DNA from 2 places in the Rhizobium sp. NZLR8 genome. Region 2 is predicted to be linked to the other one. Evidence: riboswitches for the same ligand, from Rfam matches in the RefSeq annotation. Region 2 holds a riboswitch; the other holds the start of a gene.
The links. Region 2 has a riboswitch for glycine ahead of gcvT (glycine cleavage system aminomethyltransferase GcvT). Riboswitches for the same ligand answer to the same signal wherever they lie in the genome.
Positions count from the first base shown of each region.

Region 1: it holds a riboswitch for glycine, as region 2 does, so the genes downstream of both, HJB89_RS30605 (D-amino acid dehydrogenase) here and gcvT (glycine cleavage system aminomethyltransferase GcvT) in region 2, are expected to answer to the same signal.

Region 1 is NZ_JABDVY010000021.1:74,485-81,662, forward strand. Features, by position in the region: gene HJB89_RS30585 (malonyl-CoA synthase) at 1-355, shown strand, start outside; gene HJB89_RS30595 (heme-binding protein) at 664-1,092, shown strand; gene HJB89_RS30600 (GlxA family transcriptional regulator) at 1,563-2,693, shown strand; gene HJB89_RS30605 (D-amino acid dehydrogenase) at 3,040-4,296, opposite strand; glycine riboswitch at 4,442-4,531, opposite strand; gene HJB89_RS30610 (RidA family protein) at 4,599-4,940, opposite strand; gene HJB89_RS30615 (alpha/beta fold hydrolase) at 5,051-5,878, opposite strand; gene HJB89_RS30620 (glutathione S-transferase family protein) at 6,001-6,621, opposite strand; gene HJB89_RS30625 (branched-chain amino acid ABC transporter substrate-binding protein) at 6,959-7,178, shown strand, end outside.
Region 2 is NZ_JABDVY010000018.1:4,931-12,108, forward strand. Features, by position in the region: gene HJB89_RS28395 (ATP12 family chaperone protein) at 1-533, opposite strand, end outside; gene HJB89_RS28400 (HAD-IA family hydrolase) at 543-1,196, opposite strand; gene HJB89_RS28405 (RluA family pseudouridine synthase) at 1,193-2,182, opposite strand; gene crcB (fluoride efflux transporter CrcB) at 2,277-2,654, opposite strand; gene HJB89_RS28415 (hypothetical protein) at 2,776-3,042, shown strand; gene HJB89_RS28420 (copper chaperone PCu(A)C) at 3,115-4,116, opposite strand; gene HJB89_RS28425 (hypothetical protein) at 4,190-4,570, opposite strand; glycine riboswitch at 4,729-4,817, shown strand; glycine riboswitch at 4,821-4,901, shown strand; gene gcvT (glycine cleavage system aminomethyltransferase GcvT) at 4,978-6,114, shown strand; gene gcvH (glycine cleavage system protein GcvH) at 6,138-6,500, shown strand; gene gcvP (aminomethyl-transferring glycine dehydrogenase) at 6,500-7,178, shown strand, end outside.

The sequences.
Region 1 (7,178 bases), on a different contig from region 2:
GGAAGGCTATGTCCACATCGTCGGTCGCGGCAAGGATCTGGTGATTTCGGGTGGATACAACATCTATCCGAAAGAGGTCGAGGGCGAGATCGACCAGATCGAGGGTGTGGTTGAGAGCGCTGTGATCGGCGTGCCGCATCCCGATTTCGGAGAAGGCGTAACGGCCGTCGTCGTGTGCAAGCCCGGCGCCGTCCTCGATGAAAAGACCATCGTCAGCGCCCTCCAGGACCGTCTCGCCCGCTACAAACAACCCAAGCGCATCATCTTCGCCGACGACCTGCCGCGCAACACGATGGGTAAGGTTCAGAAGAATATCCTGCGGCAGCAATACGCCGATCTTTATACCAGGAGCTAGAGCAATTCCAGGAAAAGTATGAAGCGGTTTCCCGTAAGGAATTGCGTAAAAACAAAAACTTAGAGCGGTTCTGCGTTTCCATGAAAAGCTGAACCGCTCGAAGCCGGCTGCGCCCTCTGGGAGGAGGGTGCGTCGACATCCCGCATCAATCTTGAACACAACAACTACGGCGCTGGAGGCGTCGGAGGGAGGGGAATCATGGGTATTGAATTACTGGCCATAGGCCTGCTGGTCGCTATGTTCATCATTGCGACGATCCAGCCGATCAAAATGGGTGAACTAACCCTGGAGAATGCGGGGGTAACGACATGCTGACCATCAAGCGGCTGAGCCTCGAAGACGCGCGGATACTGATAGAAGGCGCATCGGCGAAGGCGAGAGAAATCGCGGTTCCGATGTGCATCGCAATCAGCGACGAGTCGGGACACCTCATTGCGTTCGAGCGCATGGATGGTGGAAAGATCACCAGTGCAACCATCGCGCAGGACAAAGCTTATACCGCTGCGGGGGCGAAGAGAACGACAGAAAGTTACGGCGTTGCTAGCCAGCCTGGCAATCCGGCCTACGGCATCAACTCTGCAATCGGCGGCAGGCTAATCGTGGTTGGTGGAGGTCTGCCAGTCATCATAGGCAACGAGGTCGTGGGCGCGATTGGCCTAAGTTCCGGCACTCCCTCGCAGGATATCGAATGCGCTCAGGCCGGTATTGATCTTTTTATGAGTGTGCTTGGGGGGTGAAAGCACTGCCTTCCTGCTCAGGCCCTATCGAGCGTCGTTGAAAGTCTGAAGTGGATGTCACCTGCCAGGTTCGAGACGCACAGTTTAAGGGAAGCTGGTAGGGATTCTCCTTTCCCCCAAGCTTAAATGGGAGCAGGTTACCCCCGCATAGAGCGGGAAATAGCCTCGTTGACAAACGGGGATGTCAAGAGGAAAATAACTAAAATTGGTGCGGCGGTGATGCAGAAACGGATCCGCTAAAAACCAGTATAAGGGAACTTGAGGATTAAAATTAAGCGCAACTTGACTTGCTTTCGCGATCTCAGCACCGCTTCCTGACCCCACGGGCAGTCAGCATTCGGTCAGAGATCATTATCGTCGAACCTTGAGACTTCGCCATGCATGGATCTTCTATGCGAAAAGCAGTGGCGGGCATCTAAGGAGTGTAGGCAGGCCGCTACGATGAGCCATTGTTGGCAGGAGATTCTACGATGATGCCGGTTCCGGGAGTGCGACGGCTTGTGAAGGTTGGCTTCATCCTCCTTCCAGGTTTCACGATGTTTTCGTACTCTGCCCTAGTCTATATTCTGAAGCATTGCACCGATCCCGCGGCCGCGGTGGGGATTGACTTTGAATATCTCGTTTTAGGACAAACCCCGGCTCAGACCACCTGCGGTATCCAAATTCCCCCCACCGCGCCCTTGCAGGCTGCCCGCACTTGTAACTACGTTTTTGTGATAGGCGGTAGAAATGCAGCTCCAATTGAAAACCGAAGATTGATTTTGGAAGCACTGACTGGCGCTGATATGAACAGCGCGACTTTGGTCGGAACCGGTTCCGGACTGTTTGTGTTGATTGAAGCCGGCTTCTTCGACAGGTTGCCCTGCGCCACGGACTGGTATCGCGGCCATGATAAGAATATCCGTTTTGCAGAGGTGCAGCAAACCCCAGGCTTGAACTTGATAGTTTGCGGCAGGCGAGTTAGCTGTGCGGGAGGGCTAGCCACGCTGGAGCTTGGTTCATGGCTGTTAGAACGTCACTATTCGGCCATCGGCGCCGACGTTCCTGCACCACAAGAGCTTTCCACCTCGCAGCCCGAACGTGATGAGACCCTTGCTCGAGAAAGCGCACTCGATGCGAGAGTAGTGAGGGCAATCAAGATCATCGAACGAAATCCTGGCAAGCCGTCGAATGTTAAGTCTCTTGCGTCGTCTTTGGGAATTTCTAAGCGCCAGGTCGAACGCCTTTTCCAGCAGGAAATGAAGCAAACGGTCCAACAGTACTCCCGTGAACTAAGGCTTGGTTATGGATACTGGCTTCTTCTAAATACCACCAAGTCGATCACGGAAATCGCGGTGGTTACTGGTTTCTCCGATAGCTCACATTTCAATCGGTGCTTTCGATCGCGGTTTGCAGCGACCCCATCACAAGCGCGACAATCAAAAGTATCAGTGGACGATGTTGTATCACCGCAATGGTCCTCTCTCTACGAGAGAATTGAAAGGAGTGAACAGGATTTGGACCTGTCGCGATCCAGAGTGTCGGTTTATACAAGTTTGGCTCACTCAGTCGTCAGTTCTTCAAATCGTACCCGTCCTACCTTGGCCTTCAGCGAGAACTAGTGAGTTGATCTCGCTCTCGGCACAGCTATCGCTGTGCTCGCGTGGAGACCGTCGGCTGGCCTGAGCGGGAAGCCGATCAACCCAGTCGGTCATTCTGGAGATGGAACCCTATCCACCTTTACCTCTTCAACTATTTCCCCGTCCCCCGAACTCGACGCCATTTTTTTTGGCATCCGTCCGTCGATGCCCTGCAGCCAAGCTGCGCCGGCGTGATCGCAAGCGAGCCACGGCTACGGCCCACATTGTCCGCCTTCAAGCTTCTTGGCAGGCACGTTATGCGATTTCGATCAGGACACCTTGCTGCCCGCGAAAATGCGGCGAAGCCATTGTCGAATCTAAAGTCTAATCAAGCTTCACCAGCCGATTGGCCTGTTTCGACAGGCAGTTCCTTTGCTAAGCACTCCGCAAGCATTGCCGCTGTCGCAGCCGACAGTGTCCACCCCAGATGTCCATGGCCGGTGTTGTAAAATACACCCGGCATGCGACCTCGTCCAACCTTAGGCATCATATTCGGCATCATGGGCCGTAGACCTGCCCACGGCACGACTCGATTAGTGCCAACTCCTGGGAAGATCATGCGTGTCCAATCGACGAGAGGCTTGACTCGATCATTACGGATGTCCCAGTTCAGACCATTGAGTTCCGCCGTACCTGCAACTCGAAACCGGCCCATCCCCAGCCGACTGGTGACTATCTTGGCTCGATCATCAAGAAGGCTGACCCAAGGCGCCGACTGTTGAGAGATTTCATCATCCAGATGGACTGTGATCGAGTAACCTTTAACTGGATAGATGTTGAGGCGGTCACCCAGCATCGCCGCCAAATTGCGACTGGCCGAGCCCGCACAAACAACGATTGCATCGGCTTCGATCACCTGAGGCTCGCGTCCGGTCTCCGTCGTCGAGTAGGTTAACTGGAAGCGGCCGCGCCGCTCAATCCGATTTACCGTCGCATCGTACAAGAATTTTGCGCCCCGGTTCTCGCACGCCTTGGCAAGTCCGGTCGTGTACTTGTGAATGTCTCCGGTAGAATCCGAGGGCGTAAAGAATCCGCCATGGAAATTTCCGTGCAGAGTCGGCTCGATCGTCTTCATCTCGTTCGACGTCACCGGCTGACGGTCCAACCCTCCCTCAACAAGTAGGCGGTTTACCACGTTCGCGTGCTCAAAACCTTGCTTGTCCCAGTAAACGTGAATAATACCGCGACGAATGTGATCAAAGTCGATCTTTTCCTGTTCTGCTATTTCAAACATGAACTTGCGCGCAGCGATTGCCAATCTAGTTGTGGCGATAGTGTTCTCGCGATAGTTGGAAATGTTGGAGATAAATTCCGCCAGCCAGCTGTATTTATGCCAAGATGGCTTCGGGTTCATCAAAAAGGGAGCGTCCCTTCTGACCATCCACTTGATTCCCTTCAACAGGGTCGACCAGTGGTTCCATACTTCTGCGTTGCTGGCTGAAAGTTGTCCGCCATTAGCGAACGACGTTTCCATCGCTGCATAACGTTGTCGTTCCACGATGGTGACATTGTAGCCAGCGCGTAAAAGTGAGTAAGCCGTCGATACGCCAGCTATGCCGGCGCCAATTACAACAATCTTTCGCATTCTTGCTCTCCAGACAGATCAATAAGCGCAGATCTCAAAATCTGCGGCTGTCCCCAAATCTGTCCATTTACCTGAGAGCTTAACCGACGCGCTTGGCCTCGGCGTTCCCCTTCGGTGGACGCCCAAGGCGTCTCTCTCCAGAGTGTTCGAAAGTACGGTCACTTTTGCCTGAGAGTTTCCTTGGGGGGTTGCTCCGTCGGCGTCGGCGTATGCCGATCTCTCCCGTACCATCTTAAACGATATTGCCTCGGTTGCCGGCCTGTGTGATTTTCAGGCCGGCTTTTTGATTGAAGTCACGGCGATCAGATTGCTGCGGTGACGATGAATTCGACCTTGAATTTTGGCGTGGTCAGCTTGGCTTCGCTGGTGGCACGGGCCGGCGGGTTTGCCGGATCGATCCAGGCTTCCCAGACGGCATTCATTTCGGCGAAATCGGAGATGTCCGAGAGATAGATGACCGTCTGCAGGATCTTCGACTTGTCGCTGCCGGCAGCAGTGAGCAGGCGGTCGACGTCGGCAAGTGCGCTCTTGCATTGATCGGTGACACTCTCGCCTTGGCCGACCCGGCCGGCGAGATAGACGGTATTAGCGTGGATGACGGCGTTGCTCATGCGGGCGCCCGGTTCGATGCGCTGAATGCTCATGGACTTCTCCTGGAAAAATTGAGCTGCGATGGAGGCCCCGCACGAAAAGCGAGGCCGGGGAAAATCTTTAGCCGCGACGACGCTGGCTGTTTGAAACGCGCGTGCGACGTCTAGGTAGATTTAGTCGTGTCGGCTTGGCCGCGCATGATGGACTGGGCGAATGAGACAAGGACAGCCGCCGCCTCGGACACCTTCTCTGGAAGGAGTGCATGGCCAGCACCGTGAATGATTTCCAACGTTGTTAGGTGGCCTACACGGTCTCGCAAGAAGTCTTCTTCGGGGACGGGTGCGATCTTGTCAAATTCCGGCGCGACGTAAAGGACCGGGAGATTTTTACCCACTTCGGTCCAGCTACTGTCGGCGGTCGCGTTTGTCGCGGCGAGCTGGAATTGAGAGACCTCTGTGTGCCACCCGTTTAGCCATACGGAAGCATCATGCCCCGGAGCGAAGAAGTCGCGCTTCAAATAAAATAGACGATCTGCGTCCGGCTTGGAATTATCGGATACGACATTCACAGAAATCAGGAGTTCGGGCGATATCGTACTGCCGATAATCGCTGCGAGAAGTCCGACGGATCTTGTCATCGAAGGCCAATGATGGGCGAGAACGCGCGCGACCCAGTTGCCGAATGCGTGGCCCACCACAAACAATGCTTCGGGTTTTTCCGGCGCGCAATCAGCTTCGATTGCAGCAACGACATCGGCGGCAAGATCGATCAATGTGATGCCTTCGGTTGGCCCTGAGCTTGCGCCTATGCCGCGTGGCTGCGGTCGCAAAACACGAAAACCCGCCGCAGCAATCATTGGTGCGATTTCATCGAAATCCGAAGCGCCTCTCGCCAGCGAGGGGAGCAGGACAATACGTGGGCCTTTACCTTCGACTAGAAGTTCGACCTGGCCGTCAAGGGTTGGGATCAGTTTGCGTTCGAGGTTCGACATTTTTGCATCCTATTTGGTGGAAGCCGCGATAATCCGTTGAGATGGTAAGCTATAGTCTTGTAGGCAGCAGCAGTGTGGATCGTTGTCATTGCCGTTGGTAGCTACGTCCCACACTTTCCTCCCTACTGGGGCTTCGAGCTATCGAAAAATCTGGTAGAGGCCAAGGATGGGCGCGTCTGTATGGATTGATGCCAGTCGGAGAGCGTCGGGTATTTTTCTCGCCAACCGAGCTTCGGAAACCGAAAGTCAGCGTATTCAGCAACGATGGCCAATGTAATTGACGACAGCCCAAAAGGCTGTTGTGCAAGTCCCTCGACTGTCGCCTCCAGATTTGTCCATATCTTGCTTGCCTTCAGATTGAAGGCGTTGATGAGGGCAATCTGTTTTTCGGCCTTGAGAGATTCGATACGCCATTGCACTAACAGGTCGAGAAACCCATTGCACAGTGCGTGCAGCCGAAGCTCTTCGATCCGCCGCTCCGCCAAGGACGGAATGAGTTTAGCGCCGCCGGCCATATGATCGAGATACTCGATGATGACGAGGCTATCGTAGAGCACGGTCCCGTCATCGAGAACGAGGGTTGGGAGCTGCCCAAGCGGGTTGTATGGCAATAAAGCCGGGTCGGGCTTACTCGGCGCCACGCGAGTGGGAATCGTTTCTAGCCTGTCGCTCAGTCCTAGCTCATGTGCACTTACGACGACTTTTCTTACGAATGGTGATGTCGATGACCAATATAGTTTCATGAAGAAGAGCTCCTTGGCTATTAAACTGGAATATTGATCGATGCTCGCCTGTGACCAACATTGTTGCACTTGGTGAACAGCTTGCGATCACTCCAAAGCGCGGGTTATCGGATCGATCGTCAAAAGCATCTTCGCCCGCGCGCCATCGGTTCGATAGAATTGGAAAGCCGAGGGCATATGAAAGCTCCGCCGCCCTCTCCGAGCACGTCGCAATGATCCAAATCCAGGCGCGTAAACGTCCTATCGCAGGGGAGTTGGGGTGCTATGATCCTAAGTCGTCGGCTTACAGCAAATACACTTACAGGGAACAAAGCCGCCGGTTTGGAGAGGATCTAACATGCGTATGCCAGCAAAATACATAATTTCTGCGGTCATGAGTGCGTCACTTATGGCGGTCAGCAATGGCGCTGAAGCCAAGCAAAAGGTGAAGATCGCGTGGGTGGGGCCGTTGACAGGCGCCCTGTCGGCCTACGGCCTAGGCGGCCGGAATTCCGCTGAACTAGCAGTTCAGGTAATGAACGCGAATTCAGCGGCTAACTACGAGTATGAGCTCGTGC
Region 2 (7,178 bases):
GTGACGGCGAAGGCGGCGGTCGCCTCGCGCGGCTGCTCACGCGGCATCACGCCTTCGACGAGGATGAAACGGGCGCCGAGATCGTTTGCCGCCCAGTCGACCATCGGGTCCCAGCGCTCGGCCTGGCGTTCGACCAGCAGTTCCGGCCCATCGGCGCGATAGCAGATAAGGTCGCTCGAGGAAAAGCGCAGGATATCTTCAAGGATCGCCTGCGTGTTGCCGGTAATGCCGTCGAGCGCGGTGTTGACGAGCCGCGTCATGGGCATCGTCATGGGATCGATCTCTTCGCCCTGCGCCTGCCATTCGGCGGCGACAAGCTGCGCCAGCGCCTCGGTCGGAACCGCAAGAACCAGCCGTGCCGGCGTGCGCACCATCTTGCCGTCGAGCGTGATCGCAAAACCGCCCTCGTATTCGGCAACCGAGACGTCGGTATAGAAACGCTTCGGCAGCGGCTTCTTCATCTGGATCTGCGCCCGGCGGATCGGATCGGGATGGCTCAGGCCTTCGGAAAGATCGTTCAGCAGATCGCGCATAGGCTTACCTCAGGAAAAATGGCTTAGTATCTCGTTTGGATGATAGGCGATCGCATCGGCGCCGTTGGCGATCAGCTCATCCACGCTGGCATAGCCCCAGGCAACGCCGATCGCCTTGGCGCCGGCAGCCTTTGCCATCTGCATATCGAAAATGGCATCGCCGATGACAATGGCATCAGCGGCATTCATGCCGGTTTCGTCACAGCATTCCGTCACCATGGCCGGATGCGGCTTGGAAGGGCAATCGTCGGCGGTGCGCGCAACGGTGAAATATCGGTCGAAGCCGTGCGTCTCCATCACCAGGTTCAGCCCGCGCCTGGATTTCCCTGTCACTGCGCCGATCAGCAGATCCTCGCGCCCGGTGATCGCGTCGATCATCTCGCGGATGCCGGGAAACAGCGGCTCCCTGTAGTCGAGATCCTGGCGCACCACCGAAAACAGCGATTTGTAATGCGCCGTCATCTCGATATCGTCCTGCTCGACATGCGGCCTGCCCTGCATGCGGGCAATCGCGATATCCAGCGACAGGCCGATAATCGCCTTGGTGTCCTCAAATCGCGGTTCCGGCTTGCCGAATTTCTCGAAGGTCCGACGCATGGTTTCATGGATCAGGCCGGCGCTGTCGACCAGCGTGCCGTCGCAATCGAAAAGGGCGAGTTTCATTCGCTGTCCCTTTCAGCACCGGCAAGGTCGAGACCGAGCAGGTTCCATGTCTGCACCATATGCGACGGCAGTGGCGCGCTGACGCGCAGGCGGCCGCCGGAGGGGTGCGGGATGTCGATGCGGCGCGCATGCAGATGCAGCTTCTTCTGCACGCCGCCCGGAAAATCCCAATTCGGATCATCGTCGAAATATTTCGGATCGCCGATGATCGGATGGCCGATATGCAGGGCATGAACGCGCAATTGGTGGGTTCGGCCGGTATAGGGCTCCATCTCCAGCCATGCGAGGTTCTGCGCCGCCGTCTCCAGCACGCGGTAGAAGGAAATCGCATGGTCGGCACCGTCCTCGCCGTGTCTGGCGATGCGCATCCGGTCGCCATCGGCGGTCGGCTCCTTGACGAGCCAGGTCGAGATCTTGTCTTCGTGCTTGCGCGGAACGCCCTTGACCAGCGCCCAATAGGTCTTCTTGGTATCACGCTCGCGGAAGGCGGCCGTCAGCTTCTGTGCGGCGCCGCGGGTGCGGGCGATGACGAGAACCCCTGACGTATCGCGGTCGAGGCGGTGGACGAGCCGCGGCTTCTCGCCCTTCGGGCTGGTCCAGGCTTCGAGCATCTGGTCGATATGCCGGGCTACACCGGAGCCGCCCTGCACCGCAATACCGGGCGGCTTGTTGAGCACGATCACCTTATCGTCCTCATGCAGCACCATGCGCGACAGGAGTTCGAAATCGGACGAATGCTTGAGATCCTTGCCGGCGATCGGTCCGGACTTCTTCGCATCGACATCGAGCGGCGGCACCCGCACCGTCTGCCCGGGCTGCACGCGCGCATCCGATTTGACACGGCCGCCGTCGACACGCACCTGGCCGGAGCGCAAAAGCTTCTGCAGCGGACCGAAACCGAGCCCGGGAAAATGCACCTTGAACCAGCGATCGAGCCGCATGCCTGCTTCGTCGGGTTCAACCTTGATATGTTCTATGCCAGCCATAAAAAATCTTTCGGAAATTGCAGCGCGGGCCAAGCCGGCGTTCTTGCCGCAGCCTTTAGAGCATTTTCAAGCAAAACGGAAACCGGAAAAGAAATCAGGCCAAAGCGCGCATGACGGCAAGGCCTGCCATGACGGCGGCCATCGAAAGCCCGACGCTCGCCATGATGTAGATACCGCCCGCCGCCGCCTCGCCACGCTCGAACAGCGAGATCGCATCCAGCGAAAAGGCCGAGAAGGTGGTGAAGCCGCCGAGGAAGCCGGTGATCAGCAAAAGCCGCAGTTCCACCGAGGCGTTGAACCTCCGCGCGATCAGCTCGGCGAAGACGCCGATGACGAAGCAGCCGACGACATTGACCGCAAGCGTGCCCCAGGGAAAGGCCGGGCCCATGAGCCTCAGCGTCCACTGGCCGATATAATATCTGAGGAGGGAACCGATAGCGCCGCCGACGGCGACGAGAAGAGCCTGGATCATCCGCCGGATTTATCGCAACTCCGCAGAGATTCCAATCGTGACGGAATGAATTCTTACCATCCGGTAAAATGCCGATGATTTTGTTATGATGGCGCCAATATCATGCCGATACCGTGACGGCATGACCCAGCTCCTGTCCGTATCGGCCAACACCGCTGCCATTGCCTTCGAATCGCTGAGGATTCCCCAGCGTGTCGCGACCAGCACCGCCGCGCGCGATGCACGCCGCATCGCCGACCGGCAATTGAAGGCCGACAGCCCCGATCAGGCCGAGGAGCCCTCCAGCATCATCCAGTCGACGGAAGTGGCGCTCGACCTGATGGCCAAGGGCAACCGCCAGCCGCAGGCCGGCCTCAAGCAGGCTCTGCAATCCTACGAAGAGGTCTGAGGCAACCGCCTTTTGAAGGAAAGCCTGCGACTGGATCACAGTCGCAGGCTTTGCTGTTTCATCGGATCGCGCTTACTTGCCCTGCACCGACAGCACCTGCAGCACCAGGTCGATCTTTCCGGCCTTTTCGAAGGTCAGCGTCACCGGCACGCTATCGCCCTGCTTGAACGGCGTCTTCACCTTCTGGAACATCAGATGCAGGTTGCCGGGCTCGAGCTTGACCGTCTGGCCAGCGGCGATGGCGATGCCGTCCTTCAGCTGGCGCATCCGCATGACGTTGTCCTTGGTCACCATCTCGTGGATCTGAACCTCGCCTGCCGCAGGCGATGTCACGGATAGCAGCCGGTCGTCCGTCTGGCCGTTGTTCTTCACGGTGAAAAAGCCGCCGCCGACCGGCTGGCCGGGCAGCATCGCCTTGGCGAACCCGCCAGAGACTTCGAGATCGCCGGCCTTGACCGTTTCTCCAGCCGGTGCCGCAGCACCCATACCGGTCATACCGGACATGTCCATGCCGGCCATGTCGTCATGGTCATGGCCATGGTCTTCGCCGGCGACGACCTTCAGAAGCGGTGCCGGGCTTTTCATCCCATGCGCGTCGCCGCCATCCTTTGCCACCTGATCCCAGGCCTCGACCGTGTCACCGCACATCTGCGTCACCGGAAAGGCGAGCGAGGTGCCGGCATCGACGCCCGAAACCTTACCCTGGATGACGAAGGTGTCGTAGAAATCGTCGGAGAGATTGCCGTTCTTCCAGCGGATCTCGACCGCGCCTGTCTTCACCTTGTCGCCGTGATTGTCGTAGATCTTCTGGTAGTCGCCCTTGATCACCTCGAGCTCCCAGCCGGCCTTCGGCTGCGGCTTGGCGAAGACGAAGCCTTCCGGCAGCTTGACCCGCACTTCCGTGGTGGCCTTGCCGTCGCAGCCGTGCGGCAGCTGCAGCGTCGCGAGAATGGTGGTCTCCTCAGTCGCTTCCCTGTCGAGGAAGGTCACATGCGCTTCTGCGCCGGCGATGGCGGTCGCGGAAAGAAGGGCGGCAAGCGCGAATGTCTTGCCAAATGTCTTGCTAATCTTCATCGGATATCTCCTCGCCGGCCGCGAATTTCTCTCAGGCGGACCGGCATGCTGCATCATTAAGTGCGAAGGCAGATCAGCCGAGGATGGGAGGCGCGCGGGAATTTGCCCGGCTGACGGCGCGTGCACCGGTAACGGCGGCGGTTTCGATCGGCGAATTGACGAGCGAGGCGAGCTTGCGTTCGAGCCAGGAGCCGGCATCCGGTGCCGGTAGGATCACGGTGGCCGACAGCCGGCAGGCTTCGCAATTCGGCTTGAAGGAGGCGGTCTTGCCGTCTGCGTCCTTCACCGTGACGCAGAGCGAAGCGAAGCTGCCGTCGGGCAGCATATAGGCCGCCGCATGATAGCCTTCGGAGGCGACAGCCTGCGGCGGCTGATGGGCAAGACCGAGCAACGCGAAGCTCAATGCGCAAAGCATGCGCAAAAACAGCGTCGCTTTCAGTCCGGTCGGCCGCATGAGATCCCCTTCAACAGCAAGTCGCGATAGCCGGTTTACAGCCGAAATGCAAAAGCAGATTTGCTGCAGTTTAAGGCCGGATCGGTATAAGACGACAAAAATTTGCTCGGTGACGACATTTGCCGCTTGCCAAGAGCCACAACCGCCGGATAATTGCGCCAACCTTGTTGGGAGAATCCGGTGCTTTCGCCACCGGTGCCGAAGGAGCAACCGCCCCGGAAACTCTCAGGCAAAAGGACCAGCAAGGGGCAGACGGAACTCTGGAGAGAAGCGTTCTCGAAACGCTCGCCGAAGGGATAACAATCTCAGGCAAAGGGACAGAGGGGGCTCAGGAGAGAAGTGCGCAGCCGCGCCTTCAGATTTGAGCCCGTGCCTTCGCGAGAAGGCGCAAACCCCGGAGGCGTCTTTTGGACGATACTGCTGCCCTGAAGAAAACCCCGCTGCATGCCCTGCATCTCTCGCGCGGCGCCCGCATGGTGCCGTTCGCGGGTTACGACATGCCGGTGCAATATCCCGCCGGCGTCATGAAGGAGCACCTTCATACCCGCACCGAGGTCGGCCTCTTCGATGTCTCCCACATGGGCCAAGTCATCGTGAAGGCGAAATCCGGCAGCTACGAGGATGCCGCGCTGGCGCTCGAAAGCCTGGTTCCGGTCGATATCCTCGGTCTTGCCGAAGGCCGCCAGCGTTATGGCTTTTTCACCGACAACAGCGGCTGCATTCTCGACGACCTGATGATCGCCCATCTCGACGACCATCTTTTCGTCGTCGTCAACGCGTCCTGCAAGGAGGCCGATCTGGCCCATCTGCAGGCCCATATCGGCGACCGATGCGATATCACGCTGCTGAACCGCGCTTTGATCGCGCTGCAGGGACCGCGTGCGGTCGAGGTTCTCGCCGAACTCTGGGCCGACGTCGCAGCGATGAAATTCATGGATGTGCGCCACTGCCGCCTGCACGATGTTTCCTGTCTTGTCTCGCGCTCCGGCTATAGCGGCGAGGACGGTTTCGAAATCTCGATCCCGGCTGATAAGGCCGAGGATGTCACCATGCGGCTGCTCGAGCATCCCGATGTCCAGGCGATCGGCCTCGGCGCCCGTGACTCTCTGCGCCTTGAAGCCGGTCTCTGCCTCTATGGCAACGATATCGACACCACCACCTCGCCGGTCGAAGCAGCGCTGGAATGGGCGATGCAGAAGGCGCGGCGCACGGGCGGCGCACGCGCCGGCGGCTTCCCGGGCTCCGGCCGAATCCTTTCCGAACTCGAAAACGGCGCTGCCCGCCGCCGCGTCGGCCTGAAGCCGGAAGGCAAGGCGCCGGTGCGCGGCCATGCCAAGCTCTATGCCGATGCCGAGGGCAAGGTCGAAATCGGCGAAGTCACCTCGGGCGGCTTCGGCCCCAGCGTCGAAGGTCCCGTCGCCATGGGCTATGTTCCGGTCTCCCATGCAGCGGCCGGCACGCTCGTCTACGCCGAGGTGCGCGGCAAATATCTGCCGATCACCGTCAGCGCCCTGCCCTTCGTCACACCGACCTACAAACGCTAAAGCTTTTCCAGAGAGGACGAACAATGCTGAAATTTACCGAAGAACACGAATGGCTGCAGATCGAAGGCGGCGTTGCGACGGTTGGTATCACCAATTATGCCGTCGATCAGCTCGGCGACCTGGTTTTCGTCGAACTGCCGGAAGTCGGCGCGACCTTCTCCAAGAACGGCAATGCCGCGACAGTTGAATCCGTCAAGGCTGCCTCCGACGTCTATTGTCCGCTCGACGGAGAGATCACCGAGGTCAATCCGGCCATCGTTGCCGATCCGTCGCTGGTCAATTCCGATCCTAAGGGCGCCGGCTGGTTCTTCAAGCTGAAGCTTGCAAATGCCGCGGATGCCGACGGCTTGCTCGACGAGGCCGCCTATAAGGAGCTCACCGCGTAATGACGACGCCGACCGAATTCCAGTTCACCGATTATCAGCCCTACGATTTTGCCAATCGCCGTCACATCGGCCCCTCGCCGGCCGAGATGACCGACATGCTGAAGGTGATCGGCTATAACAGCCTCGACGGCTTGATCGACGCGACGTTGCCGCCCTCGATCCGCCAGAAGGCGCCACTCGTCTGGGGCGCGCCGATGACCGAGCGCGAGGCGCTCGACAAGCTGCGCGAGACCGCCAACAAGAACAAGGTGCTGGTGTCGCTGATCGGCCAGGGATACTACGGCACGATCACGCCGCCGGTCATCCAGCGCAACATCCTGGAAAATCCCGCCTGGTATACGGCCTATACGCCCTACCAGCCGGAGATCAGCCAGGGCCGCCTGGAAGCGCTTCTCAACTACCAGACGATGGTCTGCGACCTCACCGGCCTCGACGTCGCCAATGCCTCGCTGCTCGACGAGGCGACCGCCGCCGCCGAAGGCATGGCGATTGCCGAACGCGTCGCCAAGTCGAAGGCGAAGGCCTTCTTCGTCGATGCCGATTGCCATCCGCAAACCATCGCCCTGATCCGCACCCGCGCCGAGCCGCTCGGCTGGCAGGTGATTGTCGGCAATCCCTTCACCGATCTCGATCCGGTCGATGTCTTCGGCGCAATCTTCCAATATCCGGGCACGCATG